DNA from 3 places in the Alcanivorax borkumensis SK2 genome. Region 3 is predicted to be linked to each of the others. Evidence: predicted binding sites of a transcription regulator. Region 3 holds the regulator's gene; each other region holds the start of a gene.

Region 1 (10,183 bases), 790 kb from region 3:
AAATAGCGTCTGGTTTGCCCCTGCGGCACCGGGCCTATCACAGAGCCCCGCCTAGTGCGGGGCTTTTGTTGTTTGTTTTATCGATTTGTGTTGGCAAACGTTGCTGGCGAGGCTCGTCTATCCTGAGCCTATCTGGCGCTGGAAGACCATGATAGAATGCGGCAACCGAGCCTGAGGGTTCGGTTTTTTTGTGGCTGTCTGGCGGGAACCATGGACGCGTTGTTAAATGGCGGAAGCGTGTTGATCAAAGCACTGTGTTTGGTGTTGGTCATCGAGGGTATTCCGTTGTTTCTTGCGCCTGGCCGAGCCCGTCGCGCGGCCCTTCAGGTGGCGCGTCTGGATAGTCGCCTGCTGCGAATTATAGGGCTGGCACTCATGGTATTGGGTGCGGGCTTGTTATTACTGATGCGGTCGTAAATGATGAATCAGGAAGAACAGTGGCTACTGCCCGACGGGGTAGAAGAGGTCCTCCCGGGTCGCGCCCGGGCCATCGAGCAGCTGCGTCGGCAGACGCTGGATCTGTATCAGCGTTGGGGTTACGAACTTGTTTTCCCGCCGTTGATTGAGTTTATGGAATCCTTGCTGAACGGCGGTGGCCGTGATCTGGAGAGGGAAACCTTCAAGATTACCGACCAGCTCACCGGGCGCCTGATGGGTGTTCGTGCGGATATTACCCCGCAAGTGGCGCGTATGGATGCCCATAGCTTGCGCCGTAACGCACCTTCTCGTCTTTGTTACTGCTCCAGCGCCCTGCGCACCCGGCCGGTGGTCGCCGGTGGCACGCGCCTGCCCTATCAGTTGGGCGTAGAGCTATTTGGTCACGCCGGTTCAGACAGTGATCTCGAGGTGATTTCCTTGCTGCTGGAAACGCTGGCATTGTCAGGCGTCGAGCAACAGGTGGTACTGGATTTGGGCCACGTGGGTTTGTTCCGTGGTCTGCTCGAGGGCTGTGATTTGAGCGAAACTGAGCAGAACCAATTGGAAGATATCTATGTGCGCAAAGCGCGGGTAGAGCTGGATTCTTTTATTGCCAGCCATGATTTGCCTGCGCCTGCGGCCAAGGCCTTGGCCGCCTTGCCTTGGTTAGCAGGTGGCGTGGAGGTGCTCAATGAGGCCCGTGCGTTATTGTCCCACTTCTCTGGCGCCCTAGCGGCATTGGATGAGCTGGCGGTGCTGGCCGATGTGCTCGGCGCTCGAGGGGTGCGGCTGCACCTGGACTTGGGTGAGCTGCGTGGTTATCACTACCACACCGGTTGCGTGTTTGCGGCGTACTTGCCCGGTGAGAGCGAGCCCGTGGCCAAGGGCGGTCGCTACGATCACATTGGTGAAGTATTTGGTCGGGCCCGCCCGGCCACCGGCTTCAGTGCGGATTTGAAGATGCTGGCTGAGCGTGCGCAATCTGCCGCGCTTACCGGTATTCTGGCTGAAGGGTCGCTGCAGGACGCCGCGTTCGCGACTAGGGTTGCGGCTCTTCGTGAGCAGGGCGAGCGTGTGGTGCTGGCCCTTCCCGGTGCAGATAATGATCCGGCTGAACTAGGGTGCCAGCGTCGTCTGGTTGCTCAGGCCGATGGTTGGGTTGTGACCGACCTCTAAAACCGAATTTCTTTTTTCCTGAATAGATGGCAGCAAGCAATCATGGGTAAGAACGTAGTCATTCTCGGCACCCAGTGGGGTGATGAAGGCAAAGGCAAAATCGTCGATCTGCTTACCGATCAGGCCTCATTGGTCGCCCGCTTTCAGGGTGGCCATAACGCTGGCCATACCCTGGTGATCGATGGCAAGAAAACGGTCCTGCACCTGATTCCGTCAGGCATTCTTCGTGAAGATGTGCAGTGCCTGATCGGTAACGGCGTGGTGCTTTCTCTGGAAGCCTTGCTTAAGGAAATTGGTGGCCTGGAAGATCAGGGTGTGCCGGTTCGCGATCGCCTGCGTTTGTCCGCCTCCTGCCCGCTGATCTTGCCTGTGCACGTGGCTCTGGATCAGGCTCGGGAAGCGGCCCGTGGCAACAAGAAAATAGGCACCACGGGCCGGGGCATCGGCCCGGCCTATGAAGACAAGGTGGCTCGTCGAGGCTTGCGCCTGGGTGATGTGTACCAGCGTGAGCTGTTTGCCGCCAAGCTGGGCGAAGTGATGGATTACCACAACTTTGTTCTGCGCAGCTATTACAATGCGGAGCCGGTGGATTTCCAGAAAACCCTGGATGACACCTTGCAGCTGGGCGAAGACGTTCGCAGCATGGTGACTGACGTGACGGCGGTGCTGCACGGCGCCCGTGAGCGCGGCGAAAATATCATGTTCGAAGGGGCCCAGGGCACCCTGCTGGATATCGACCACGGCACCTACCCTTATGTCACCAGCTCCAATACCACCGCTGGCGGTACCGCTACCGGCACCGGGTTTGGTCCTCTGTACCTAGATTATGTGCTGGGTATTACCAAGGCCTACACCACCCGGGTGGGGAGTGGCCCGTTCCCCACTGAGTTGTTCGACGAGAATGGCCGCTACCTGGCCGAGAAGGGGCACGAATTTGGTTCTACCACGGGCCGTGCTCGCCGTTGCGGGTGGTTCGATGCGGTGGCGCTGAAGCGCTCCATCCAGATTAACTCCATTACAGGCCTGTGCCTAACCAAGCTGGATGTGCTGGATGGCCTGGAAGAGATCAACATCTGTGTGGGCTACCAGGATGCGGCCGGCAACTCGCTGGAGTGTGCCTGGGATGCGGATAGCTACGAAGAAGTGAAGCCAGTGTATGAAAGCCTGCCGGGCTGGAGCGAATCTACCTTGGGGGTGAAGTCAGAAGATGATTTGCCGCCCAACGCCAAGGCTTACCTGAAGCGTATTGAAGCAATTACCGGTGCGCCCATCGATATTATTTCCACAGGCCCGGACCGTGTGGAAACCATTATCAAGCGCCATCCGTTCTCCTGAACCCGGCGCAAATGGAAAAGCGGCCCAAGGGCCGCTTTTTTTATGTCCGACGCTACGGTTTTTGTGTTGAACAAATTCTTCTTATCTCCGTGACAGATTTGTCATAAAAAAGCGCTTCACTGTTCGCCTCTGAAAACAATTCACGGGGAGAACGCTCATGTACCGGATTCCGTTTGCCAAAACAGCACTGGCTACCAAAGTCAGTGCTGTAACTTTAACTGCTATTCTAATGTCTGCCTGTGGTGGTGACAGCGATTCTAACGATCCTGCCGTGCCTGCGGACCCGGTTGGAAAAAGTCTTTCCTTTACCGCGGTGAAAGCCCCGGAAACGGATCTGGAAAAGCGTCAGATCCTGGCGTCTCCCTCCGTTGAAGTAGATGGTGAAACCTACGAGATCGGTTTCCATACCCTGCTGCGTTCCGGCGATGCGGTAAACGGGGATGTGGTCTTCGGTCAATTGGTAGACAAAATGGGGCAGCCGCTCTATGGCAACGACGGTAAGCCGAGTGTTACCGATTCCAATGAGCATACCTCCCTGTTGCCGATCGGTGATCGTTTGTTCTCCGTCTCTCAGATGGAAACTCGTCCTGGTGCCATGTTCCTGATGGAACTGGATCAGAACAAACAGACTGGCCATCTTTCAGTCAAGGATCTCTGGCAAATCGATCAGTCCGGTGTGGATGGTGGTTGGGTGCACTGTGCTGCCAGTGTGACCCCTTGGAATACCCATTTGGCTAGTGAAGAGTACGAACCGGATGCTTCCGAGCGTGACCCGGTAACCGGTGAAATTGATGGCTACTACGAGCCGATGGCAGATTACTTTGGGGGTGATCTGACGGCCATGAATCCTTACTGGTGGGGCTGGAATATTGAGATCGCCGTGGCTGCCGAGGGTGATAGTGCACCCACCAGCGATCTCGTCAAACATTACGCCATGGGCCGTCTGGCCTTCGAGCTGGCTTACGTAATGCCTGACGAAAAAACGGTCTACATGACCGATGATGGCACCAACGTGGGCCTCTACATGTTTGTTGCGGATACGGCCGGTGATCTGAGTGCGGGTAACCTTTATGCCACCAAATGGAACCAGACATCGGCAGCGGGTATCGGTGAAGCGGACCTGGAATGGATAAGCCTGGGCCACGCCAGCAACAGCGATATCGAAGCCCTATTCGCCAGCCCTGACGAGCCGGCATTTACTGATCTTTTCGAAACCGCGACCATGACCGGTGAGGATTGCCCGGATGGTTTCACGGCCACTGCATCCAATGGCAATAAGGAATGCCTGAAAGTAAAACCCGGTATGAAGTTGGCGGCATCCCGTCTTGAGACTCGTCGCTATGCTGCGTTGATGGGGGCGACCACAGAGTTTCGTAAAGAAGAAGGTGTGACTTTCGACCCGGATGGCGGCAAGCTTTATGTGGCCATGAGTGAAGTGGGGCGTGGCATGGAGGATAATTCTTCCAACGATCTGTCCACGATCAACCATGTTCGTATTGCCGAGGCCAATAAGTGTGGTGGGGTCTATGCCCTGGATGTTGCCGCCGATGCGGGCATCGGTTCTGATTATGTGGCGCAGAACATGAAAGGCTTGATTGCCGGTCAGCCTGCCAGCTACCCGGCTGATAGCCCGTTTGCCTCTTACTCCTGTGACGCTGACGGCCTGGCCAATCCGGATAATGTGACCTTTATCACTGGCTATAACACCTTGGTTATTGGTGAGGACACTGGTTCCGGGCACCAGAATGATGTGATCTGGTCACTGAATCTGGACCAGGTAGATGCGACGGATTTCTCTGCCGGTCTGACTCGTATCCAGACCACCCCCTACGGGTCGGAAACCACCTCTCCCTATTGGTACCCCAACGTGAATGGCTTCGCCTATCTGATGAGTGTGGTGCAGCACCCCTACGGCGAATCTGACTCCGGCAAGATCCCGGATGGCTCATTGGATCACCGTGCCTATACCGGGTATATCGGTCCGTTCCCGGCCATGGATTGAATATTAATAACGATAACGAGGAGGGCCGGGGTATCCCCGGCCTTTTGCTGCTATGAAAAAGATTTTTTTTATTCTGGGTATGTCTGCTTTGGTATGGCAGCTGAGCGGTTGCGGCCAATCTGATGCGTCGCAGGCGGAAAATTTGGGGCGCCTGTATTTGTCCAACCCGGCGGCGACGATTCCGCCACAGTGTTATACCAAAACCGAAGATGCCAAGGGGGTTGAGAGTAACCCCTGTTATGTCTGCCATACCGCCAGTAAAGAGCCGAATTTCACTAACGATCTTGATTTGCAGCTGGCCTACGATTTTGCCGGGCCCGCTACCGTCAATCGCTGGGAGAATCTTTTCGTTGATCGCAGTGAAGCGCGTGAAGCGATCAGTGATGAGGCGATTTTGGCTTATGTGCGAACCGATAATTATCAATCCGGGGGCGCGGTGCAGCTGGCCGAAACCCTGACAGGAAAATTGCCTGCGCATTGGGATGGTGATGGTAATGGACACTGGGATGGTTACGTGCCTGACGTGTCCTACCGCTTTGATGAGCATGGCTTTGACCTCGACGCAGAAGGTGAGCCGACGGGTTGGCGTGCATTGGCCTATACGCCGTTCCCGGGGGCATTTTTTCCCACTAATGGTTCTGCGGATGATGTGCTGATTCGCTTGGATTCTCCGTATCAACAGAACGAAAAAGGCGAGCCCGACATGCGGGTTTACCGTCTCAATCTGGCGATTGTGGAGTCGCTGATCAAGCGTGAGAGTGTGGCGATAGAGGCGGTGGCGGAAGCCGAGTACGGGGTCGACTTGAATCGCAACGGTGTACTGGATCGTGCTACTGAAGTGGTATTCGACTGGGCTCCCCTTGAAGGGCGTGAGATGGAGTATGTGGGGCTGGCCAGGGTGGCCCAGCAACAGGGTGCAGCGCCACTGTCAGCAGGGGCTTATCCGCTGGGCACCGAGTTTGTACATAGCGTCCGCTATCTGGATATTGCCGACGATGGCGAAGTGGTTATGGCGCCGCGAATGAAGGAGCTGCGCTACAGTCGTAAAACACGTTGGCTGACATATTTTCAGCACCGGGAGCTGGCGGATGATGAGCTCAAGGATGCCCATGATTTTCCTGATCGCATGGAGCCTGTCATCGGGGATATAGAGCGCGGGGTGGGCAATCGCCGTGGCTGGCGTTTCAGTGGCTTCATCGAGGATGACCAGGGCGAGCTGCGGCCGCAGTCGTATGAGGAGCTGGCCACCTGCGCCGGATGTCATGGGGCTGTGGGTGCGCTGACCGATAGTACCTACACCATGGAAAGAAAGCTGGATGCCAGTCAGGGGTTTCAGCGGGGCTGGTATCACTGGAATCAGAAAAGCCTGGGAGGTATTCCCGAGCCACAACGGGAAGATGGTCGTGGCGAGTATGCGTTTTACTTGGAGCAGGTAGGTGGAGCGGATGAGTACCGGTCCAATCAGGAGGTGCGTGAGCGTTTCTTTGATGAGGAGGGGGGCTTGAGGCCGGCCATGTTGACGCAACTGGAAGGTGATATCAGTGCGCTGGTGGTGCCCTCCGCCCGCCGGGCACTGGAATTGAACAAGGCATACCTGTCTGTCGTTGAGGAGCAGAGTTATATCCGCGGCCGCGATGCGGTGCTCGCCCCAATGGTCAATGTGCACAAAGAGGTGGAGGCCGGGCAGCGTACAGCCATAACCGAACCGGTGACCTATCGCTGAGACCGCGCAGCGTGCCTGCTTCGCAGATCTGTCGAGAGCGAATGGAGATTTCCCGTCGCAGGTTTACTTGCGGCGGGTAATCACAATCAGGGCCACGGTGACGCCAACCGCGGCGATCGGGAAAAACAGCAGGTAGCGTTTACGACGGGCTTCTTTTGCCCGGTGGGTATTGGCCTGCTCAATAGCGGGATGGACAGATTCGGTGGCCTGCACCGTATTGCCCGGTTCGGCGTAGGTAGCCACGGGAGCCAAGGCCAGGCCGCAGGCGAGGAAAAGAGCAGCGATCACGGGGCGAAGGAGAGTCATATTGACTTGCGCTATCAGTGATTGAGAGGGGCTAGGCCGGGGCTGAAACGAAAAAGGGCCCCCGCTTGGGAGCCCTCTTTCTTAATTGGTGCCGAGGAGAGGACTTGAACCTCCACGCCCTTGCGAGCACTAGCACCTGAAGCTAGCGTGTCTACCAATTTCACCACCTCGGCTTTGCTATGCATTGACTAAATTTATTAGCCGTTCATCGCGAAAGCGGGTGCATTCTAGTATATGATGGCCCAATGTCAAATTCCTTTTCAAAAAAACCTTCGATGACCTCAAAGAAACGCTATAGCGATCCCCATGCCGACCGAGAGGCGGAAAAGTACGAGAACCCCGTTCCCAGCCGGGAGTTGATTCTGGATGTGCTCAATGATCAGGGTAAGCCCCTGTCGTTTGAGCTGCTGGCTCAGCTGCTGGAAGTGGATGAAGAGGGGGAAGTCGGACTGGATCGTCGTATCAAGGCCATGCTTCGTGACGCTCAGCTGGTTCAGAACCGCAACGGTAAAGTCGGCGTGGTGTCTCGTATGGACCTTATTGCCGGTCGAGTGCAAGGCCATAAAGATGGCTTTGGCTTTCTGATTCCTGACGACAAAACGCAAGGCGACCTGTTTCTAGCGCCCCGGCAGATGGAAAACGTCATGGACGGTGACCGGGTGCTGGTCAGCAACGCGGGCTATAACCGCTTTGGCAAGAAAGAGGCCCGCATCGTTGAGATCACCGAACGGGTGGCCACCGAAGTGATCGGTCGTTATTCCCGGGAAGCGGGAATCAGCTTTATTGAGCCAGAAAATCGCCGCATTACCAAAGAAGTCCTGATCGAAGACAAAAACGGCATCAAGCCGAATCCGGGCGATCATGTCCGTGCCACCATTACCCAATACCCCAGCCGAGACCACCATGTATTGGTTCGACTGGAAGAAATTATTGCTACCCCGGACGAGGCAGGCATGGAAGTAGAAGTGGCGCTACGCCGTTTTGAAATTCCTCATGTTTGGCCGGAAGGGGTGGAGGCCGCCGCTGAGAAATTCGGTGACAAGGTTCCTCATGAGCCCAAGGCCCACAGGGTGGATCTACGTGATCTTCCGCTGGTAACCATTGATGACGAAACCGCCCGAGATTTCGATGATGCAGTCTATGTAGAGCGTCGTCCCCGCGGTGGTTGGCGCTTGATCGTGGCCATCGCCGATGTGAGTCATTATGTGCAGCCAGGCTCCGAGTTGGATCAGGAGGCGGCCAAGCGCGGCAACTCAGTGTATTTCCCCAATCGGGTGATTCCGATGTTGCCGGAGGCGCTGTCCAACGGGTTGTGTTCCCTGAACCCCCATGTGGACCGTCTGTGCCTGTATTGCGATATGAAGATTTCTGCCAACGGCCGCCTCACCCGGTTTATTTTCCGTGAAGGGGTGATGCGCTCGCGGCACCGTCTGACTTACAACAAGGTCGGCGCGATCATTGAAGAGCCTGAGTCCGAGCTGGCGCAGGACACCGTGGCCAGCCTGGACGATGAGTCCCTGGACATGATCTGGTCGTTCCATGAAATGTTCCTGGCCCTGCGCCGTCGTCGCGCAGAGCGCGGAGCCATCGATTTCGACAGCGATGACACCCGCATCATTTACGACGAGAACAAAAAGATTGAAGCCATTGTGCCGGTGCAGCGCAATGTGGCGCATATCATGATTGAGGAGGCCATGCTGGCCGCCAACATCTGTTCCGCTAAATTGCTGGAAAAAGCCGGTGTGCCGGCGCTTTACCGTAACCATGAGCCGCCCAAGGAAGAGCGCCTGAGCAAGTTGCAGCAATTTCTGGGTGGGTTGGGCTTGAGTATCGCTTGGTCGGAAGGGGCGGCGCCAAAGCCGTATGTCTTCCAGGACCTGCGCGAAGAAATTCTGGAGCGCCCGGATCGCAACGTGATCCAGACCATGATGTTGCGCACCATGAGCCAGGCCAAGTACGAGGCCGAGAACAAGGGGCACTTTGGGTTAGCGTACAAGGCGTATACCCATTTCACTTCGCCGATTCGCCGTTACCCGGATTTATTGGTGCACCGTGCCATCCGCTTCCTGATTCGCAGCAATGGTGAGCCGAACCACGTGGATAACCCTGGCAATTTGCCGGAAATCCCGCGTCAGAAAATCCTGCCTTATAACCAGGCGGATATGGTGGCCATTGGTGAGCAGTGCTCCATGACTGAGCGGCGTGCGGATGAGGCCACCCGTGATGTGGTGTCCTGGCTCAAATGCCAGTTCATGGAGGCACACCTGGGGCAGGTGTTTGAGGGTGCCATCAGTGGTGTGGCCAGTTTTGGGTTGTTCGTGCAGCTTAGTGATCTGCATATTGATGGCTTAGTGCATGTGGCGAACCTGGATAGCGACTACTACCACTTTGACGAAGTGAGCCTTACTCTCACCGGTGAAAGTACTGGTCGCCAGTTCGGATTGGGCGATGCGGTCACAGTCTGTGTGGCGGCGGTGCACACGGAAGACCGTAAGATTGACTTGCAGTTGGAGTCCTTTACCCCCAGCGGCAAAGGCCGGCCCAAAGCTGCCAGCAAGAAAAAGCCGTCCGGTGGCAGAGGCAAAGGTGGGCGCTCTGGGAATGCCGGCAAGGCAGAGTCGGGCCAGTCCGAACGGGAAAAGTTGGCCAAGGGCGATATCCCCAAGGCTAAGGCCAAGCGCAAGGGCCCGCCCCGCGGTAAAAAGGCCGCGCGCCGCACCAAAAAAAGCTAACGGCATTGCCCGTAGGGGCGTCGATTGGGTCGCGAATAGATTGCCTTGATGGCATTAATGCGCGGCTTAAGCGCTGCTCCTGCGTTTTGATTCCATTTTCACTGCGTATCGCGTGCTTGCGTGGTGCGTTTAGCGTGCAGGCGTCGTTATGAATAAACCCCTAATGTATTCCGGCTTCCATGCGGTGGAGGCGCTGTTGCGCCATCGGCCGGAGGCAGTGCTGGAGCTGTTCGTTCAGGATACCCGGGCCGACCGGGATGATCCGCGTCTGGCTGCTCTGATGCAGGCAGCAAAAGATTTCGGTATCGCTATCCAGCGAGCTCGGCGCGAGGTGCTTGAAAAGCACGCAGGGCCCCAGAATCAGGGCATCGTGGCGCGGGCGCGACCCCGTCGCCCTTTAGATGAGAGCGCGTTGTTGCAGTGGCTGGACGGCAAGCCGGCCAAGCCGTTGCTGCTGGTTCTGGAAAACGTTACCGATCCGCATAATCTCGG
Region 2 (10,183 bases), 220 kb from region 3:
GGGCGGCTTTGATGCCGCCATCACTCTGGCCGATGTGGACTCCGTCAGCGTTTACTTGGGCCGCTAGGGCAGGGTCGTCGTTGACGATAAACAGAGCGTGGTATTGGTGGCACAGCTGGCGCAGCTGGGCGGCTCGGTATTCTCGCTGGGTGGGGCTGGCGGTTTTGTCCCGGTACTGCAGCAGTTTGGCGCCGCCACGCAGCGCCGCTTCGGCGGCGGGCAGCAGGTGCTCGTCCGGAGTCAGAGCCGGGTCGGTGATGGCGTAGAGGCCGTGGAGGCGATGGAGGGGCATGGCAGGCTCAGGGTTGACGGTTGGGTACGTATTGTCCCTGCCCGGGTTGAAAGGCATTGCGCAAGAATTTGTCCACGTGAGCCTGGCCATTGGCCACGGCACTGTGCAGCGACTGACCGTGGCCACGCAGACAGGCAATGGACGACGCCAGGGTGCAGCCAGAGCCGTGATAGCGGTGAGGCAATCGGTCCCAGTGCCATTGCTCTTCACCGGAGGGTGTGAACAGATGGTTGACTACCTGATCGGTATCGTCATGGGTGCCGGTGATTAGCGTAGCGCAGCCGCTACGCTGCACCAAGACTTGGCCGCAGCCACTAACGCTCTGTTGGCCGCTTAATGCCTGCGCTTCCGGTAAATTGGGGGTCATCACGTCGCACAGTGGTGCCAGGGTGTCGAGCATTACCTCGGCAAGGGATTCCTGCGCTAGGCTGCCGCCCGCTTCTGCGGCCAGTACCGGATCGAGAATCACCGGAACATTGGGCAGCCGTTTGAGTAGCTGGGTGATGAAGTCGACGATGGCGATGGAGCCGGTCATGCCGATTTTTATCGCTTGATAGTCCATGTCGTCGAGTAGTGCGTCAGCTTGCTGTTGCAGTAAGTCTATTTCGGTGAGCCGGAAGCCTCGCACATTCTGGCTATTCTGAACGGTGAGCCCGGTGATCAGGGTAGACGCGAAGCCGCCTAGTGCCTGAATGGCTTCAATGTCGGCATGGATGCCTGCCCCCCCGGAGGGATCGTGGCCGGCGATAACAAGAATGTTGGGTTTCATTGGAAGGCCTGATGCTAGTGCTTAATGCTGGGCGGCGGCTTAGCGCAGGTACCGCAGGGCGCCCAGTACGAGGTGCGCTTTAGAATGGTTTCACTATCACTAATAGCACAATGGCGATGAGCAGAAAAACCGGAATTTCGTTGAAGATGCGGTAGAACTTGTCGCTCTTGGTGTTGGCATCAGCGGCGAACTTCTTCATGTAGGACAAGCAAACGTGGTGATAGCCAATCAGCAGGAACACCAGGGCTAGCTTGGCATGCATCCAACCGCTGCCTTTATACGCATCAATGTTGGTCATGAACATCCATAGCCCAAGAACCACAGTGACAATCATGCTGGGGTTCATGATGCCCCGATAGAGTTTGCGTTCCATGATTTTAAAACGTTCGCGGCTCGGCTGGTCGTCCGCCATGGCGTGGTACACGAAAAGGCGCGGCAGGTAGAAAATACCGGCGAACCAGCAAATCATAGCAATCAAGTGGAAGGCCTTGATCCAGAGAAAGTAGTCGAGCGCAAACTGCATGGGATTTCCCTTATGGGTGGAGGCATTGGAGAGATGTTTCCAGTGGGCGTACACTATACAGACTTAACTCTATTCTTTCCGGTCCACTTGCTGCCGTCTTACGTAAAGGAGCGCTGTGAATAAGCGGCCACGTCATAGTCGTCTGATGCGTTACTACCTATTTCGCACTCGGCGTCTGAGTCGCCGCCAGCTGGGTTCTTGGCAGGACTGGAAATTGCGTGCGGTGTTCTGGTCCGGCGCTGTCATGGTCGGTTTGCTGGTGGTGGCGTTTGCTTGGGTGGCAGAGCTAGCGTCCCACACTTTCACCCAAATCCATGCCCGTTCTCCATATTTGCCGGTGTTAATAACCCCGGTGGGCATGGTGGTTATTGTCTGGTTAATGAGGCAGCTGGGCACCGAGTCGCAGGGTAGTGGTATTCCTCAAGTGTTGGTGGTGCTCAAGCAGCGTTACCATTGGTTGCGCCCCGCCTTTCTGTCGTTACGCGTGATCCTCAGCAAATTCGTGCTCACCTGCCTAGGGCTGCTGTGCGGCGCCAGTATTGGCCGCGAGGGGCCTAGTGTGCACATGGGCGCGGCGATGATGTATTCGGTGGGTCGGGTGGGCCAGCTTAATCAGAAATACGTGGATAATTCCTTAATCGTGGCGGGTGGCGCGGCAGGGGTATCGGCGGCGTTTAACGCGCCTCTGGCGGGGATTGTGTTCGCCATCGAGGAACTGTCTGGTTCTTTTGAGCAGCGCACCAGCGGCACGCTAATTATGGCGATTATTCTTTCCGGTGTGGTGGTGCTCATGATAATGGGCCACTACAGTTTTTTCGGGCATCCAGACGGGGCGTTGGATATCACTCGGGACTGGGCCGCTATTGGCGTGACGGCGCTGGTGTGTGGTCTTCTGGGCGGTTTCTTCAGCCGGTTGTTGATAAAGGGAAGCCAGTTTCTCTCTCCCTATGCCAAGGAGCACCCTTATCGTGTGGTGGTGCTGTGTGCGCTAGTGGTGGTCTTTCTCGGCTTGATCACCGGGGGGGCAACCTACGGTAGTGGCTATGAGCAGGCCTCTACCTTGCTTAGCGGGGAACAGCCGGGTAACTGGACTTTTGCATTGGCGAAAATGTCCGCCACGTTGGTGTCTTATTTTACCGGGATTCCGGGTGGTCTGTTTTCCCCTAGTCTGGCTGCTGGCGCCGGTGTTGGTAACGTGGTGGGCGGTTTCTTTCCTGGCTCGTCGCTGGTGGGGGTAACGCTGGTGGCGATGGCGGCGTTTCTGGCCGGGGTGATACAGCGACCGATTACCTCCTTTGTGATCGTGATGGAGCTGACGGGCAACCGCCACGATATTCTGCTGCCGCTTATGGCGGGGGCGCTACTGTCGGCAGCGGTGGCTAAAATTGTCTGGCCTCGGCCGCTGTATGACTCTCTGGCTGATCGGCTTTCTGATGGTCAGGGTATGGCGCTGGAAAAGCCCCAGGACAAACCGGCGGAACGAGGCAACGAAAAAGCCGGGTCGATGGGCGCAGGGAAAGAGCCCGAGCGGCAACTGCCCGGGTGACCGTAACCTGGAAGGAGAGACGGTTATGGGGGCTTTCTTGCCGCTGATCGATGGCGCCCCTATCATGCAGGGCTTCCTTTTATTGATGCAGTTCAGGAGTGGGATATGTCTTCTCAGCCAGCACAAGCCAGTGCACCGCTGAAAGTGGGTGTGGTTGGCGGTACCGGGTATACCGGGGTTGAATTATTGCGCCTGTTGGTTAACCACCCCCATGCAGAATTGGATGTGATTACCTCTCGTGGCGAAGCTGGTGTGGCGGTGGCTGACCTGTTTCCCTCCCTGCGAGGACGAACTGATCTGGTCTTCAGTGAGCCGGACGCAAAGCGGCTGGCAGGCTGTGACGTGGTGTTCTTTGCTACACCCCATAATGTAGCTATGCGGATGATGCCCGAACTAATGGACGCCGGTGTGCGGGTGGTGGATCTGTCAGCAGATTTCCGGCTGAGGGATCATGAGCTGTGGAGTGAATGGTACGGGGAGCCCCATGCCTGCCCAGAGTTGCTGGCGGATGCGGTTTATGGCTTGCCGGAAGTGAACCGCGAAGCGATTCGTGACGCTCGGTTGGTAGCCTGCGCCGGTTGTTATCCCACCTCGATTCAGCTGGGTTATTTGCCGTTGTTAGAAAACGGCTGGATCAAACCCGATCAGCTGATCGCTAATGCGGCCAGTGGCGCCAGTGGTGGCGGCAAAAGTGCCAAGGTGCCGATGTTGCTGGCGGAGGCTGGAGAGAGCTACAAGGCTTATGGCGCCAGCGGCCACCGACATTTGCCAGAGATCGAGCAAGGGCTGGCGGATATCGCTGGTGGCCCGGTAAGCGCTACATTTGTTCCCCATCTTATTCCCATGATTCGTGGTATTCATTCCACCCTTTACGGTCAGCTCACCGCGTCGGCGCCCCCGTTGGAAGAAATTCAGGCAGCGTTTGAAGCCCGTTATGCCGATGAGCCCTTTGTAGACGTGATGCCGCTGGGTAGCCACCCGGAGACGCGCTTCGTTAAAGGCGCCAATATGTGCCGGCTGGCATTGCATCAGCCTCGGGGTGAGAGCGTGATTGTTGTTTTGTCCGTGATTGATAACTTGGTGAAAGGGGCGTCAGGCCAGGCAGTGCAGGCCATGAATATTATGTTTGGCTTGGATGAGGGGGCGGGGCTGGCAGTGGTTCCGCTGGCGCCATAATCATGGCAAGGAAGCCAAAAAGCCGCGCGGGCATTGATGATGTGGTGTTGATGCCGGTGAGCCCTTCTCAGCAGAAGAAGCGGCGTCGGGTTTTGGTGTTAGTGGCACTGTTTGCTGGGGTGCTGCTGTTTTTAATTGGCGGTTGGTTGGGCGCAGGAGGTGTCATGGACGCCTCCGACTCCAACCGCCGTCTGCGTGGGGAAGCCAAGATCCTGCAGGCTGAATTGGACACCGCGCGTAGCCAGCTGGCAGTTTTTCGCGCGGATTCAGAGCTGACTTTGGAGGCTCGTGAAGAGGTGCGTCAGGAGATAAAGGCATTGCAGGATCAAGTCGCGGAACTCGAAGAGGCGGTGCTATTTTATAAAAATGTTATGGCACCGGGCGGTAGCGAGGGGGGCTTGCAGATTGAAAAGATGACGCTGCAGCACAATAGCGACACTGGCGAATATTTGTACCGTGTCGTCCTGGTACAGTCTGGGGATAACCGGGGTTATCTGTCCGGTGATATTAGCTTGCAGTTGCGCGGTGAAAAGAATGGTAAAGCGTTTATTGTTGCTGGCAGCGATTGGCTTGAAGAGGGCAGCGAGACCCAATTCAGATTTCGCTACTTCCAAGAGCTGAACGGCCGATTTAAGGTGCCTGAAGGGGTGGCGGTGCAGGCGCTGGATGTGGATGCTGAGAGCGGCGGCATGAGCCGTTACGAGACACAAAAAACGATAAAGTGGCAGTAGGAGAATCGTGTGCTAAGCCGATACAAAAAAAGCTCGATGACTACAGGATCGTCGTCCCAGGATTACCGTAACCACACATTGATTGCGCCTAGCGCAACCGTCCGTGGTGATATTGAATTTTCCGGAGGTTTGCATATCCAAGGTACCGTGGAAGGCAGTGTCAGTGTGGGCGAGGAGGGTGGCCGCTTGGTAATCGGTGAAAGCGGTGTGGTTAAAGGTGAAATTCGGGTTGCTCAGGTGGTAATTAATGGGCGTGTAGAAGGCGATGTGCACGCCACGGAGAATCTTGAGCTGGCAGAAAAGGCCTCAGTGGAGGGCAATGTATACTATCGCATGGTTGAGATGGTCATGGGGGCGCAGGTGAATGGCAAGTTGGTGCGTCTGGATGACGAACGTCGAAGTCTGCCTGCGCCGGATGCCAAAAAGGTTACCAAGCCAGAACCGGCTGAGACGCCAGCCGAAGAGAATGTGGTAGGGAAGGGGAGTGCGGATAATTCTTGACTGTTTTAGTCGGGTACTAGAACATGATCAGTCCGTTCAGGAGGGTTCGTACCTGAGTGGCTTTTCTTCTGCCCAAATGTCAGCCGATAGCGAGAGTATGATCGAGTCAGCACCGATTTCATTTACCGATGCCGCCGCCGCCAAAGTTAAAGAGCTGCGTGACGACGAAGGAAATCCGAACCTCAAGCTGCGTGTTTATATTACCGGTGGTGGGTGCGCAGGGTTCTCTTATGGTTTTACTTTCGATGAGACGGTGAACGAGGACGATACTTCGGTAGAGAAAGAGGGTGTCATTTTGCTGGTGGACGCCATGAGTATCCAGTATCTGGATGGCTCCGTGGTCGACTACGAAAAAGGCCTGATGGGCTCACGTTTTGTGGTGAGCAACCCTAATGCGGCTACTACTTGTGGTTGCGGGTCTTCTTTCTCGGTCTAGTCGGCTGTTGAAAACCTTCTTGCCTGCTCAGCTTTTTAGGCCGGTTCGCAATCTAGGTGCAACTTTTAGATTGCGCATCTTTAGCCATCTAAATAAAGCGCAACTGATGTGCTCTAAGTACATTTTGACCACTTTTCAGTGGCCCGCGACCGACTTTTCTGTGTTCCCTTGAGATTTTGCGCTTTGCATGATACGCCTGCTGCTGTCATAAAAAATTCACCGTTCAATCAACAATTCGTCGCTTTTCGGGTAGATACTGAACCCATGATGACGACAAAACCGACATTTCAACGAATGACCGCCGCAGACACCCGGGCCATGTGCTGGTTGCTACAGCAGCCACAGGCAGCCCGTCGTGCCCGTTTGGCGCGGATGGTCTCTCGCTTCGGCGATGGCCCGTTTTATGTGGCTTTGACGCTATGTATATGGGGGATGGATCGCCAGGGTGGCAGTGAGTTTGCTCTCACTGCGATGGTGGCCTACGCCCTTGAGATGCCGTTGTTTGTATTGCTCAAGCATCTAATCAAGCGGCCTCGACCGGCGGATGCGCTGGAAAGCCTGTCGGCATTTATCCAGCCGGCGGATCGATTCAGCTTTCCGTCTGGTCACACTGCGGCAGCCTTTGTGATGGCGTCTTTGCTTTGCGTGTTTTACCCGCCGGTGATAGCTCTTGCGTTGGGCTTGGCGCTGATGGTAGGGCTGTCGCGAGTGTTGCTTGGGGTTCATTATCCTTCGGATATTTTTGCTGGAGCCGCCCTTGGCTTTGGCTGTGCCATGATTGGTCTCTGGCTGGTTTAAGGTGCCAGCTTCGAGCTGAAAGACACCAAGCGCTGGCAGTGCCAACTGATAGTTGCCGAGCTGTGCTTTGGCACCTTGCCTTCTTGATCACGGTAAAGTGACCTGCCCCAATATGGTCTGCCTTGACGCGCCGGTAACCACTGGCGCATTGCCTGCTTTTTCTTCCATGCGAGCCCAGGCCAGCCAAGCAAAGGCGGCAGCTTCCACCCAGTCTGGGGCCAATCCCTGTTTGGCGGTACTGGTGACTGGGGTGCTGAGTAGCGCTTGGATGCGCTCTAGCAAGTGTTGGTTATGGGCGCCGCCGCCGCAGATCAACACTTGGTCCGGTTGGAAGTCACTGAGTGCATCGCTGATTGAGTGGGCGGTGAGTTCTGCTAGTGAGGCCTGGACTACGCTGGTAGTGAGTGAATGATTCGCAAGTTGTTCGTTTAGCCAGTCAAGGCTGAAACGTTCCCGCCCAGTGCTTTTGGGGGGGGGCAGCCGGAAATAGGGGTCGCTCAGCAAGGTGTTGAGTAGGGCTAAGTCGGGCTGGGCGCTGGCAGCCCAGTCGCCGTTGCGATCATAGGCCCGCTGGTGATGTTGCTGAATCCAGCTATCCATCAATACGTTGCCCGGCCCGGTATCAAAGCCGCCGCTGAGCTGGCCATTCTCTAGTAGCGTCACATTGGCCATGCCGCCAATATTTACTACTGCGATGCGTTGATCGGGGCGAGCGAAAAGCTGTTGGTGGAAGGGCGGTACTAGCGGGGCGCCTTGTCCACCCAGAGCGATGTCTTTATTGCGGAAGTTGCTAACCACGGCGATGCCCGTTTTCACAGCGAGGGTGTCTGGGCAGCCCAGCTGCACGCTGAAGCCGGCAGCGTGTGGGCGGTGACGAACGGTCTGTCCGTGACAACCGATGGCGCGAACTTGTTCTGGTGCGATGGCCGCCTGGTCGAGCAGAGTCTGGCAGGTGTTCGCGTAGTGTTCAGCCAATTGAAGGCTGACGGCGCCGGCCCGGTCAATTTCGTTATTGCCCGGCTGGCAGAGGCCGAGAATCTCGCCGCGAAGGCTCTCAGGGATGGGTTGGCTCAGGGTGCTGACCAGTGTGAAATGGTTGTCACTAATGTTGGCGATGACAGCGTCGATACCGTCCAAACTGGTGCCAGTCATCAGCCCTATGAATAGGGCGGGTGGGGCCTTAGAAGACATCGCTGCTGGCCAGTGTTGAGGCTTCGGAGAACAGGGTCATTTGTGCCTTTAGCTGGTTGGCGGCGATCAGAAACTCCGCTCTCTCATTGTCGTTGATGCCGCGAGCCTTAGGAAGGGGTACGGTCAGTGGATTGCGGTGAACGCCGTTGATGCGGAATTCATAGTGCAGGTGCGGGCCCGTGGCTAGGCCGGACATGCCCACGTAGCCAATGGTTTGGCCCTGCTTCACTCGGCGGCCTACGCGCATGTCTTTGGCAAAATTCCGCATGTGAGCGTAGAGGGTGGTGTAGCTCTGACCATGCTTGATGATTAATACATTGCCGTAGCCACCTTTTATGCCGGCGAAGATGACCTTGCCGTCCCCGGCCGCCTTGATCGGGGTGCCGGAGGGGGCGGCGTAGTCGATCCCTTTGTGAGCGCGAATGCGGTTAAGAATGGGGTGTTTACGGCCTAGGCTGAAGCGTGAACTGATGCGAGAGAAGGCTACCGGGGTGCGGATGAATTCCTTACGCAGGGAGCCCCCCTTGATATCTAGGTATTCCACATCCCCGGATAGGGTTTTATAGCGAAAGGCTGTCAGGTGGCGGTCCCGATTCCAGAACTCGGCCATCAATATGTCGCCGACCCCCACTTTTTCGCCGTCCAAGTAGAGTTCTTCGTAAAGGATGCGGAAGCGATCACCCTTGCGAATATCCAGAACAAAATCCACATCCCAGGCGAATAGATTGGCTAGTTGTAACGTCAGCTTGTCACTGATTCCAGCGGCTGCACCGGCGAGGAATAATGAGTCGGTAATTTGAGCCTGGGCAAAACGGGTTTGTTTCTGATATTCGCGCTGGCTGATACGAGTCTGCCAGCGGCCATTTTTGAGGCGAGCGGTGAGGGTTTCCACCCGGGAGGGGTGATACTGTACTGCGGTCAGCGTTTGTTCGTCACTAATGGCAACCTGCAGGGTGTCGCCAGGGCGCAAAGAGGCTAATCGCTCCAGCCGTGTATCACTGCCGATCAGCTTGTAAACTTGTTGAGCTCCAATACCTAGAGGCTGGAGTAGGGAAGATAGGCTGTCGCCAGCTTTTACCGTCACCGTTTGCCATTCTGTGGCAATAGTGGCGGGCTTGTTGGTGGGTTGTGGTGTCGGTGTTACGCGTTCCGGCAGACTTATGTTTTGGATGCGTTCCGGGGTGGGTTCGGTACTGTCGGGGCGAAAAGCGATCAGGATGACGCCGCCCAGCAATACCATGCTCAGCAGTAAATGGGTGCGTGGGAACTGGCGCACCAGCCTGCCGGCAGCAGAGATAAGTTGTTTCATTGAGAGTCTGTGAAGCCTGAGTTGAGTAAATAGAGACTGGCGCGCTCCGTGGAGCGCAGCGGAAAACTGGCTTGCAAAGATACCCGCCTTCTCTGGCCGCGTTCAAGTGCTACAATGATGCGCTTTCGTTAATGGGTCTGGAAATTAGAGGTAGGTATGGCCACGGTGGATCAGCAACTGGCACTTATTACCCGCGGGGCGGATGAGATCATCCAGCAAGAGGAGTTGCGGAAAAAACTGGCATTAGGCCGACCGTTACGAGTGAAAGCGGGCTTTGACCCCACCGCCCCGGACTTGCATCTGGGACATACAGTATTGATCAACAAGCTGCGCCAGTTCCAGGAGTTGGGGCACGAGGTGATTTTTCTGATTGGTGATTTTACCGGAATGATTGGCGATCCTACAGGTAAAAGCGCCACTCGTCCGCCTCTCAGTCGCGAGGATGTACTGCGTAACGCTGACACCTACAAAGAGCAGGTGTTCAAGATTCTTGATGAAAGTAAGACTCGGGTTGAATTCAATTCCAGCTGGATGAATACGATCGGAGCGGCCGGCATGATTAAGCTGGCGGGCCAATATACTGTAGCGCGAATGCTGGAGCGTGATGATTTTGACAAGCGCTATAAAGGTAATCAGCCCATTGCTATCCATGAATTTCTCTATCCGTTGGTCCAAGGATATGACTCTGTGGCGCTGGAGGCGGATGTGGAGCTGGGCGGTACGGATCAGAAGTTCAACCTGCTAATGGGTCGGACCCTGCAAAAGACTTACGGCCAGTCGCCGCAAATCTGTCTGACCATGCCGATTTTGGAAGGGTTGGACGGCGTTCAGAAGATGTCAAAGTCCTTGGGTAACTATGTAGGGGTTAATGATGCTCCGGGTGAAATGTACCGTAAGTTGCTCTCACTTCC
Region 3 (10,183 bases):
TGGGGTCGACGTCGCCATCATGCATGATCTCAGCGTTTAGTTCACACCGGCTAGGCTTGTTCAAATACATGCGCTGGTCAGCAGCGTACAGCAATGCATCCACGTCTTCGAAATGATCCGGCCCCGTCTGCACCACGCCCATGCTAATACTGACCTCTGGCAATCGCTCCGCCAGCAGTCGTCGAGTCCGTTGGCAATAGGCAAGTTCCGCTTGCTCTTCAGTGCTGTTGGCCAACACTACGCAGAACTCATCGCCACCATAGCGCACACAAGTATCTTCACCTCGGGCGGTTTCTTTTAGCACCTTGCCAAGCTCAACAAGGACTCGATCACCATAGGCATGACCGCGCCGATCATTGATTTCTTTGAAGGCATCCACGTCCACGAAAATCAGCGCTACTGGTTCTCTGCGGCGTTGAGCGGCCTTCACCGTTCGGTGCAGGACTTCGTTAAGGTAACGGCGGGTTGTCAGGCCGGTGAGGGCATCGATACGTAATTGGCCATTACGCATGGCAACCGTTTCTTCCAGTGCCCGCGCATATTCTTCGGTACGATCCTTTGCCGTTTCGATTTCCGACACTAAGCTTAAGATATATGTTTCAAACACCAAGGTGACGTCAAAGTAAATTAGCTTGTCCAGCGCCTTCAAGGCGCGGTCTCGCTCTGCACTGGCATCAATGGCTTCGGTAATGTTTTTTACCAGCAACCGGTGCAGCAAATGCACTGCGGAAAGGTAGAATTTTGGCTCAACGCCAATTCGCTTGTGCACCAAGCCAATTCGCAGGCGGTTGTTGGTGTATTCTAAGTCGTAGACGCCGGAAAATAGGTCCAGAATGTAATGACGCTGGGCGTTCACCAGTCGCTCTAAAGTATCGACATCCCCAATCAGCGCAGCAATATCCGGGTTGCTGGTTTGAATGCCATAGAATATCTCAACGATATCATCGAGGCGGCTCTCCACATGGGGTCGGCACTGTAGCAGCGCGTCCACATCATCATCATTGAAATCCAGCAGACGCTTTCGAGCATCGATATCCATCTCGGTGATTCGCATCTGCTCAAGCAGCGTTTTCATGGTTGAATGCATGCCGTCCCCTCTGGCCTCAACGGGCCTCCTGGCCCATGCAAACTTACTAGTACCCTTAATCATACCCTCGGCATGGTGATCGCCATAGCGTTAAGCGAGATAGAATCACGGTGGGGGACCAATGGTCAGAATCAGAATCGGAAGGTAGAGCTTGAGATAGAGTCAAAGCAAGGGGGGGCTAGGCCGGGCTCTGGCTCCCGGCTAGGCAAGATCATCTTTTCAGGGCGCCATCACGGTCAAGCTTACTTACCACGCTCTTGGCGTAGCCCTCGGCACCGCTTTTCAGACTGTAGGGACTCATGCTGCGAGATTGAGCTTGCCACACGGGCTTCGCCGTTTTGACGCTGTAAAGCTGGGTTTGCAGGTAATAGTCAGTGGCGCTCTGATAATAACCTGGCTGGTACAGCGCGCGATGGCTGTAGCTTACATAGGGGCCATAGCCAAGATACATGGGCGCCGAAGCCATAGGCAGGTAATCCACCGTGGGCGGCATGTATTCGTCACGCTCTTGGCTCTTTAATAGTGTCACCACCATGACCCCATCGGCGTCGCTATCTTTTACAGCCTGCTCAACCTTGCTTCGAAAATCCGCTGCCTGCCGGTTAGTTGCCGGCAACGTGGTGCTGCCTAAGGTGGTCTCCACCTTGCGCTTGGTCAGGCTCTTCTTTACTTGCTGTTCTACAGCAGCAGAGGCCACTGGGTTTTCTGACAGCACCAGCACATACAGGTGGGCAAAGCTCGGCCGTGGTTCGTCGGTTTTGGTTTGCCAGGTGGAATTGGTTTCGGTGGTGGTGGCGCAGGCCGCCAGCAATAGGAGCGAGCAGAATGCAAAAATACGTTGAGCCATCAACATATACCGTCCTTGAAGCAAATGGATTGGAGAGCGTTTGGCTACTGAGGCTCTCGGTTCAGGCCTGTGTCCTTTGGGTGCACTCGAGCTACAAGAGCTCCTTACGTGCGTAATCCAGCATGTAGCCTTAGGTTGCGCGTAAAGAGCAGAGTAAGGGGGCAGCGTTTACTTTTTGCCACCGGGCATGATGAATTTCATTAAAGTCATAAACCACATAAGCTGGCCCGGATCGCCTTCGATCTTGATATTACCGGCCTGCATGCCTTCCATGAACGCCATCTGGTTTTTGCCCGCTTCCTGCAAGGTGCGGAAGGCATAGCCTGCGTCTTTGAAATTCAGGGTTACCGTGGGCTTGCCGTGAATACCCGCCTTGGACACGACCTTGCCTGGCATGAAATGAAAACTGCGCGCCGGCTTGCCCGCGAAGGTGCGCCACTGCATCACCACATTGCGGTTCTCCAGCTGCTTTTGAAAGCCTGTGTTACGCCACGCCAACCAGCGTAACCGCCAACCAAGAACCAGCAATACCAGTGCAAATTTCATGAGAAATCCTTGTCTGTCAGGGGCAAGCGTCAAATTGCAATACGGAAATAGGCCATGCAAGCCAATGACTTCTATGGCTGTTCCATAGTGTAGCGCGGGGCAAGAGAATTCGTCTCGCTTACTTATCCCGCCCGCGCCCTGTCGCTAACAGCTTGTGGCTGTTACGGCATTATTGCCGGTAGTTCCTTGTTGAGCTTCATTTTCTCTTTGACCGCTTCACCGGTGAGCGCATAACCCAACAGGCTGCCATCCTTGCTACGGAACAGAGCCTGCACGGTATTACCCTCGGCTTCCACTTCCCAGGCGCCTTCGCTGCCTTCTGCAGCAGGGCATACCACTACTGGGCATGCCGGGGTTTTAATGGTTACCGGCATGACGCCGTAGCTGACTTCAGTGGTCTCACCCGCGAGGGTTTTTGCCAAGGCACGGGCAGACGCCATTAACGGTAGAACGTAGGGAAGCACATGGCCCTGCACCTCAGCGCAATCGCCCAGCGCATAGATATGCTCCGCGCTGGTACGCAGGCTCTTGTCGGTCAGGATGCCGCGATTGGTATCCAGCCCTGCTTCCTTGGCCAGGCTGATACGCGGGCGTAGACCGATAGCCGATAACACTACGTCGGACTCCAGTTGGCTACCATCGGACAATTCGGTCACCAACTGGCCGTTATCGCCATGATGTACAGCCTTGGCCAATGGGCCAAAGTGGAACTGCACGCCCAGATCCGCCAGCCCACGGCCCACCGCCTCTGAGGCTTGCTCAGGCAGTAGCAATGGTAGGCAACGGCCCATGGGCTCAACCAAAGATACCTTGAATCCGCCGTTGGATAAGTCGTTGGCGAATTCACAGCCGATCAGACCTCCGCCGAGGATGGTCACGGTCTTCTTGCCTTCCACGGCTGCTCGGAACTTACCGTAGTCCATTAGATCGTTGACGGAAAACACTTCGCCCACTGCATCGCCTTCCAGCGGCGGTGTCCAGGTGTCGGCACCCAGCGCCAGTACCAGTTTACTGTAGTCCAGGTGGTCATCGGGCAGCAGTACGCGCTTGTTAGTGGCATCAATGCCGGCTACATGCACGCCAGTGCGAACGTCAACATTGAGTTGCTCAGCCACTTTTTCCGGGGTAGCCATGCACAGGTCATCGGCGGTTTTCCCCTTGCTGAAGCCGGCAGACAACATAGGCTTGGAATAGTTACGGCCGTCGTCTGCGGTGAGCATGACGATGGGGGTTTCTTTGTCCAGCTTGCGGAATTCCTTGACGGTGTTGAAACCGGCCAAGCCGGTGCCGACGATGACAATAGGATGCATGAGTAATCCTTAACAATTAATGGACAGGCGGAGTGACTGAGGTAGTGGTTTAAATTTCTACCATTTCAAAGTCGTCCTTGCCCACGCCGCAATCGGGGCAGACCCAATCTTCCGGCACGTTGTTCCAGGCGGTACCCGGCTCAATACCCTCATCGGGCAGACCTTCGGCTTCGTCATAGATGAAACCACACACTACACATTCCCACTTCTTCATTGTGAACCTCGTCAGGTAAAGTAAGCTCTTACTTACTGTGCTACATACAGGGCGTTCTCAGGGGGCGTTAACCTATCGGCGTAAGGCAAAAAAATCAATGCCAGCCGGCACCGTCTTACATAAGCTCAAGGTTGCTGTTCTCTGATTCCTGAAGCACTAGGGCGCCGCTTGCTCTACCGTAAGACATGGGCCATAGTCCTGCCGCCCGCGATAGTGCGCGATATCATGAGAGAGCCATGTTGCCTGCTGCCCTGCACCCCGATAGCCTTTGGCGCCCACTGGAACAGCTGGTACTGCCCCCGATTATTCGGGACTGGATGGCTGATCCAGACTCTCTGACACGGCGTCTCAAGCGCTACGGCCACTTCAGCGTGGTTCCCGGCCTACATGCTATTGCCTTACCTCGAGCCGATGAACGGCGGCTGTTATCGCTGCCGGTAAGGCGCGCTGCATTGATCCGTGAAGTGACACTGCATCTGGATGATACCCCGGTGGTTGCTGCCCGCAGTGTGCTGCCGCTCACTAGCCTTGCCGGTGCAAACCGCTCCCTGGGGCACATGGGTAGCCGCTCCCTTGGCCTTGAACTGTATAACCGCCCGATCTGCCAGCGGGATCAGGTGTGGGCCCGACTCGCTTCGACTGACCAACATCATTCGCTATGCTGGGGTCGCCAATCGCGCTTTATCAAACGCGGCGCGCCCCTGCTGGTGGCGGAGTATTTTCTGCCCGCGCTGTGGGAGAAGCTGCACGTCGCACGTTGTGTGCAAGCGTCGTGGCTACACGACAAAGCTTATCTCTATGCATCTATTAGGGGAGAGCCCACGGACGCGGTGCGGTTGTCGCGTTTTTAATTGGTTATCCTCCTGGCTCGTGCCTTGAAACTTGTCGCTTGTCGTTTGAAACTCATCTTCGCCCTGACAACTCGGATGCCCCATGTTTGCCTTTGTTGAACAGCGTTACCCGACTCTCTGGCCCTACATTCAGTTAATGCGCCTTGATCGCCCCATCGGCACGCTGTTGCTGCTATGGCCCACGCTGTGGGCGGTATGGATTGCTGGGGCCGGTACGCCGAGCCTGACCGTTATTGTGGTTTTCTTTCTGGGCGTGGTGATCATGCGGGCGGCGGGGTGTGTGATTAATGACTTTGCCGATCGGAATTTCGATGGCGACGTAGAACGTACTCAGGGACGTCCGCTGGCCACCGGTGCACTCAGCGCCAAACAGGCTCTGGCCCTGTTTGGCGGCTTAGGTCTATTGGCTTTTGGGCTAGTGCTGTTTCTCAATGAGCTGACCTTTTGGCTGTCTTTCGGCGGCTTGGGCCTTGCAGTGCTTTATCCCTTTACCAAGCGTTTCACTTTTATGCCCCAGCTTTTCTTGGGCGCTGCCTTCAGCTGGGCCATCCCCATGGCGTTTGCCGCTGAAACCGGTGAAGTGCCGGAAATCGCTTGGCTGCTGTACGTGGCCAATGTGCTGTGGACGGTGGCCTACGACACTGAATACGCTATGTGTGACCGTGAAGATGACCTGAAGCTAGGCATCAAAAGCACCGCCATCCTGTTTGGCGATGCCGACCGCCTGATGATCGCCATCCTTCAAGCCCTGACACTATTGGCATTGATTATGGTCGGCCACCGGCTGGGTTTTTCCTGGCCCTGGTACGCCGGTTTGGTTGGAATGAGCCTTAGCTTTGCCTTTCAGCACAGCTTGATCCGCTACCGTGAACGCTGGCCCAGCTTTCACGCATTTCTGAATAATCATTGGGCCGGAGCATGCGTGTTTATCGGGTTGTATTTTCAGTATTTTTGAATCGCTACAAGTCCCCTATAGCGGGGGTGTCTTAGAGTGCCACCTAATGGTGTTCGGCGCCGCGATTCAAGGGGGACGAAAGGGATAATTCGGTCCACCTGAGCGGCTAATCGAGGGCATATTATTACCGTATCTTAAGGCCTGGCGTGTGTTGTCGTTTGTGGCTTGGGGCTGTCGCCAGATGGTTGCAGGCCTTCCGTTCGTCTTAACCTGCGTTGTTGCGTGGCGGGGCTCTATCTGTCATACACATGTCATAAAAAAGCAATCTAATAGATAACATCCCGAGCGGCACACGCCACTCACAAGACAGGCAAGGAAGGAAGCCATGTCCCGAAACCGTATATTGATTGTTGATGACGAGCCTGCTATTCGTGAGATGGTCGCCGTCGCCCTTGAACTGGCCGATTTCGATGTGCTGGAGGCAGAGAATGCCCAACGTGGCCATGAGATCATCGTCGATGAGCGCCCGGATCTGGTGCTGCTGGATTGGATGCTGCCGTCGGTCACGGGTATCGAACTGGCCCGCCGGCTGAAGCGTGATGAGACTACCAACGAGGTGCCCATCATCATGCTCACTGCGAAAAGCGAAGAAGATAACAAGATTCAAGGGCTGGACGTTGGCGCCGATGATTACATCACCAAACCCTTCTCCACTCGTGAACTAATCTCCCGCATTAAAGCCGTGCTGCGGCGCGCGTCTAGTGTCGCGGCGGAAAAGGCCATTGAAGTAGAAGGTCTGTGCCTGGACCCGGTGAGTCACCGCATTAGCGCCAACGATTCTCCCGTGGACATGGGGCCCACCGAATACAGGCTGTTGGAATTTTTCATGAGCCACCAAGAGCGGGCCTATTCGCGCACCCAGCTACTGGACCAAGTATGGGGTGCTAACGTCTATGTGGAAGACCGTACCATCGACGTGCATATCCGCCGTCTGCGTAAGGCGCTGGCTCCCTTCGGCTACGATCGTTTTATTCAGACCGTGCGCGGTACCGGCTACCGGTTTTCAGTGAAATCGGCCAAGGCAGGTTGAGACGGCAGGCATGCGGCTGCCTATACTAGGCAGCGCCGTCGGCCCCCCCGATACCGGCTAACGAGCAAAGTAATTGCGGTGGAATACCCATGAAAGCTAGCTTGGCCAAGGAAGTTAATCGCATTGCCGGCCTGATATTTCTGGCCGCTCTGGCTGCCCTGGCAGTGGGCCACACTTGGCCACTGCTGGTAGGGCTGGGGGGCTATATTATTTGGAGCACCCGGCAACTGTTCGCCCTGTACAGCTGGCTGGTGCGCGACGATCATACCGAGCCACCGGACAGTATCGGGCTGTGGGGTGAGTTTTATACCCGCCTTGAGCACTTGTTCCAAAAAGAACGTCGCGCCCAGGAAAACCTGCAAGGCATCATCCACCGCGCCCAACAGTCAGTGAACGCCCTTGACGATGTAGTCATCCTCATCGACCAACACGGTTATCTGGAATATTGGAACCATGCCGCCGAACGTGCCATGGGCTTTAATGCGAGCCAAGATCTGGGCCAGCCACTGACGAACCTGATCCGCCATCCTCGGTTTACCGGTTATCTAAGCAAAGGGGATTTTCAGGACCCGCTGGAAATCCCTTCACCGGTGAATGACAACCGTATCCTGCAGTTCCGCGTAACTGAGTTTGGTATCGGCGAACAATTATTGATCGCCCGTGACGTTACGCGGCTGCATCACTTGGAACAAATGCGCAAAGATTTTGTAGCCAATGTGAGCCATGAATTAAAGACGCCGCTTACCGTACTCAAAGGCTACCTGGAAACCCTGCTCGATACCCTCCCGGAAGAACAGGCCCGTCTGCGTCGCGCATTGATGCAAATGGACAATCAATCCAACCGCATGGAAGCCCTAGTCGCCGATTTGTTATTACTGGCCCGATTAGAAGGAACGGAAGCTGACAGTGTACGTCAGGCGGTACCCGTTCATGGCATGCTTAATCGGATGAAAGAAAATGCGTTGGCTATAGGCAGCGACAAGGATCACCAGATCGAGCTGGATGTTCCTCTCGACGCACGCTTGATCGCCAATCCGGCTGAACTGGAAAGTGCCTTCGGCAATCTGATTACCAATGCAGTGAAATATACGCCGGCCAACGGCACCATCCGTATCCGTTGGTGGCAAGATTCTTGCGGCGCGCACTTTTCTGTCACAGACAACGGGATTGGCATCGACCCCGCCCACATCCCGCGCTTAACGGAACGTTTTTACCGGCCAGACAATAGCCGCGTTACAGAAACCGGGGGCACCGGCCTGGGCCTCGCCATCGTTAAACACGTAATGATTCGCCATGATGGGCGCTTGGAAATCGTCAGCGAACTGAGCAAGGGCAGCACCTTTACCTGTCATTTCCCGGCGGAGCGGCTGGTTAGCAAGCCAACGGCAGTGGCGGGTTGAATTTCAGGTTCAAGAGGTGTGTTTCTAGCCGGCTGTTGAAATCTCTTTTGTCAGGACGTTCTCAACATTATTGTTTTCGAGAATGGTATGTTTTGGCTTCGGTTTTTTTGCTTTATAAAAAGGAGCAAGACCCCTTTGTCATTCCCCGGTGACAACGCCCCTGATCTTGGGGATTCTTCGTTTGTGTCAGATGTCGGCAAAGTTCTGCCCGCCCTTTAGCCAGCGACGTAACAGGGGGTCGATCCACTGTGGGTAGTCTTGCATTAGTTTGTTGGCGATCTCTTTGGCGGGCTCCATTAACGCTTCATCACGAACCAGATCGGCGATGCGAAAGGCCAGGTCGCCGGTCTGGCGAGTGCCCAGCCATTCGCCGGGTCCACGTAGTTTCAAATCTTCTTCGGCAATCACAAAACCGTCGGTGGTATCGCGCATTACCGCCAGGCGTCGCTTGCCAGTATGCGATAGAGGGTTTTTGTATAGCAGTAAACAGTAGCTTTGCTCGGCTCCACGGCCTACGCGACCGCGTAACTGGTGTAACTGCGCGAGGCCCAACCGTTCGGCGTTTTCCATTACCATGAGGGTGGCGTTGGGTACATCCACGCCCACTTCGATGACGGTGGTGGCAATCAGCAATTGCGCTTCTCCCCGCGAAAAACGTGCCATACGCTCGGCTTTTTCTTTCGCCTTCATGCGCCCGTGTACCAGCTCCACCTTCAGCTCCGGCAAGGCGATCTGTAATTCCGCAAATGTTGCTTCCGCTGCCTGAGCCTGCAGTTCTTCAGACTCCTCAATTAAAGTGCAGACCCAGTAGGCCTGAGTGTTTTTCTTTTTAGCAGAGGGACGGCAGGCATCGTTAATGCGTTCGATTACTTGGGGGCGTCGGCTCTCGGGAAGCACCAAGGTGTCGATGGGCTTGCGGCCCGGTGGCATTTCGTCGATCACGGATGTGTCCAGATCGCCATAGACGCTCATGGCCAGGGTGCGGGGAATGGGCGTGGCGGTGAGGACTAATTGGTGGGGAACCTGAATGCCATGGGCGTTATCCTCGCGCCCTTTTTCACGCAGGGCCAGCCGCTGCTGCACACCGAAGCGGTGCTGCTCATCAATGATGGTGAGCCCAAGGCGATGGAACTGTACGGCCTCCTGAAACAAAGCATGGGTGCCGACCACGATGTGCGCACTGCCATCGGCTAGCGCTGCGTTGGTTTCCCGGCGGGCTTTTACGCCGAGGCTGCCCGCCAGCCAGTGTACTTTTATACCCAGTGGCGCCAGCCAGTGGTGGAAGTTTTCCCGATGCTGTTCCGCCAGCAGCTCCGTAGGTGCCATTAACGCGACCTGATAGCCGGACTCAATGGCGGCAAGGGCGGCGGCGGCGGCTACCAGGGTTTTGCCTGAGCCCACATCGCCTTGTACCAGACGTAACATGGGGTGGGCTTGTTTCATGTCGCCCATCAGCTCACCGATGACTCGTTTTTGGGCGCCAGTGAGGTTAAAGGGTAGGCTATCCTGTAGTTTTTCAAACAGTGTCTGCCCGCCAAGGCGCGGGGCATGGAAGGCTTTCTGTCCGGCGCGTTTTTGCAGCATGCCTAATTGGTGAGCCACCATTTCTTCCATCACCAGCCGTTTTACTGCCGGATGTTTGCCTTCCAGCAGTAAGTTCACCGGGTCATCTGGTCGTGGATTATGCAGTTTGCTCAAGGCGTCGGCTAAGCTGGGCAGGCCGCTCTGATCCAGCAGTTGGGCAGGAATCAGCTCTTGGGGAGGGTGCGCCTGTAGGTATTTCAGGGCCTGCCCGGTGAGGTTGCGCAGGGTTTTCTGACTGACACCGTCGGTGGTGGGGTAGACCGGGGTCAATGCTTTTTCCAGTGGCGGCAGGCCGCTGTCAGCATAATCTAGCTGGTATTCTGGATGATAAAATTCCAGCCCGGCGGAACCAGGACGGG

What was found. Region 3 encodes PhoB, which activates phosphate uptake and scavenging genes when phosphate is short. Its sites were predicted from a motif close to TGTCATANNNNTGTCANA; they were not measured.
Region 1: ABO_RS11280 (PhoX family protein) is a predicted target of PhoB. The motif match lies at 3,017-3,034, and genes of this name have one in related genera.
Region 2: ABO_RS01850 (phosphatase PAP2 family protein) is a predicted target of PhoB. The motif match lies at 6,178-6,195, and genes of this name have one in related genera.

The regions. Positions count from the first base shown of each region.
Region 1 covers NC_008260.1:2,500,974-2,511,156, reverse strand. Annotated here, with positions in the region: gene ABO_RS11295 (DUF2065 domain-containing protein) at 211-417, shown strand; gene ABO_RS11290 (ATP phosphoribosyltransferase regulatory subunit) at 418-1,593, shown strand; gene ABO_RS11285 (adenylosuccinate synthase) at 1,636-2,928, shown strand; gene ABO_RS11280 (PhoX family protein) at 3,086-4,930, shown strand; gene ABO_RS11275 (LptM family lipoprotein) at 4,983-6,653, shown strand; gene ABO_RS11270 (hypothetical protein) at 6,717-6,959, opposite strand; tRNA gene ABO_RS11265 (tRNA-Leu) at 7,046-7,132, opposite strand; gene rnr (ribonuclease R) at 7,235-9,691, shown strand; gene rlmB (23S rRNA (guanosine(2251)-2'-O)-methyltransferase RlmB) at 9,840-10,183, shown strand, end outside.
Region 2 covers NC_008260.1:392,244-402,426, forward strand. Annotated here, with positions in the region: gene thiE (thiamine phosphate synthase) at 1-292, opposite strand, end outside; gene ABO_RS01815 (bifunctional hydroxymethylpyrimidine kinase/phosphomethylpyrimidine kinase) at 300-1,061, opposite strand; gene hemJ (protoporphyrinogen oxidase HemJ) at 1,141-1,584, opposite strand; gene ABO_RS01825 (chloride channel protein) at 1,700-3,130, shown strand; gene argC (N-acetyl-gamma-glutamyl-phosphate reductase) at 3,236-4,306, shown strand; gene ABO_RS01835 (DUF6776 family protein) at 4,309-5,037, shown strand; gene ABO_RS01840 (bactofilin family protein) at 5,047-5,538, shown strand; gene erpA (iron-sulfur cluster insertion protein ErpA) at 5,615-5,974, shown strand; gene ABO_RS01850 (phosphatase PAP2 family protein) at 6,239-6,772, shown strand; gene ABO_RS01855 (anhydro-N-acetylmuramic acid kinase) at 6,860-7,963, opposite strand; gene ABO_RS01860 (OapA family protein) at 7,953-9,272, opposite strand; gene tyrS (tyrosine--tRNA ligase) at 9,429-10,183, shown strand, end outside.
Region 3 covers NC_008260.1:168,031-178,213, forward strand. Annotated here, with positions in the region: gene ABO_RS00795 (MATE family efflux transporter) at 1-27, shown strand, start outside; gene ABO_RS00800 (GGDEF domain-containing protein) at 1-1,087, opposite strand, end outside; gene ABO_RS00805 (hypothetical protein) at 1,299-1,940, opposite strand; gene ABO_RS00810 (hypothetical protein) at 2,103-2,480, opposite strand; gene ABO_RS00815 (rubredoxin--NAD(+) reductase) at 2,642-3,790, opposite strand; gene rd (rubredoxin) at 3,840-4,004, opposite strand; gene ABO_RS00825 (chorismate--pyruvate lyase family protein) at 4,241-4,855, shown strand; gene ubiA (4-hydroxybenzoate octaprenyltransferase) at 4,938-5,810, shown strand; gene phoB (phosphate regulon transcriptional regulator PhoB) at 6,136-6,840, shown strand; gene phoR (phosphate regulon sensor histidine kinase PhoR) at 6,930-8,240, shown strand; gene recG (ATP-dependent DNA helicase RecG) at 8,427-10,183, opposite strand, start outside.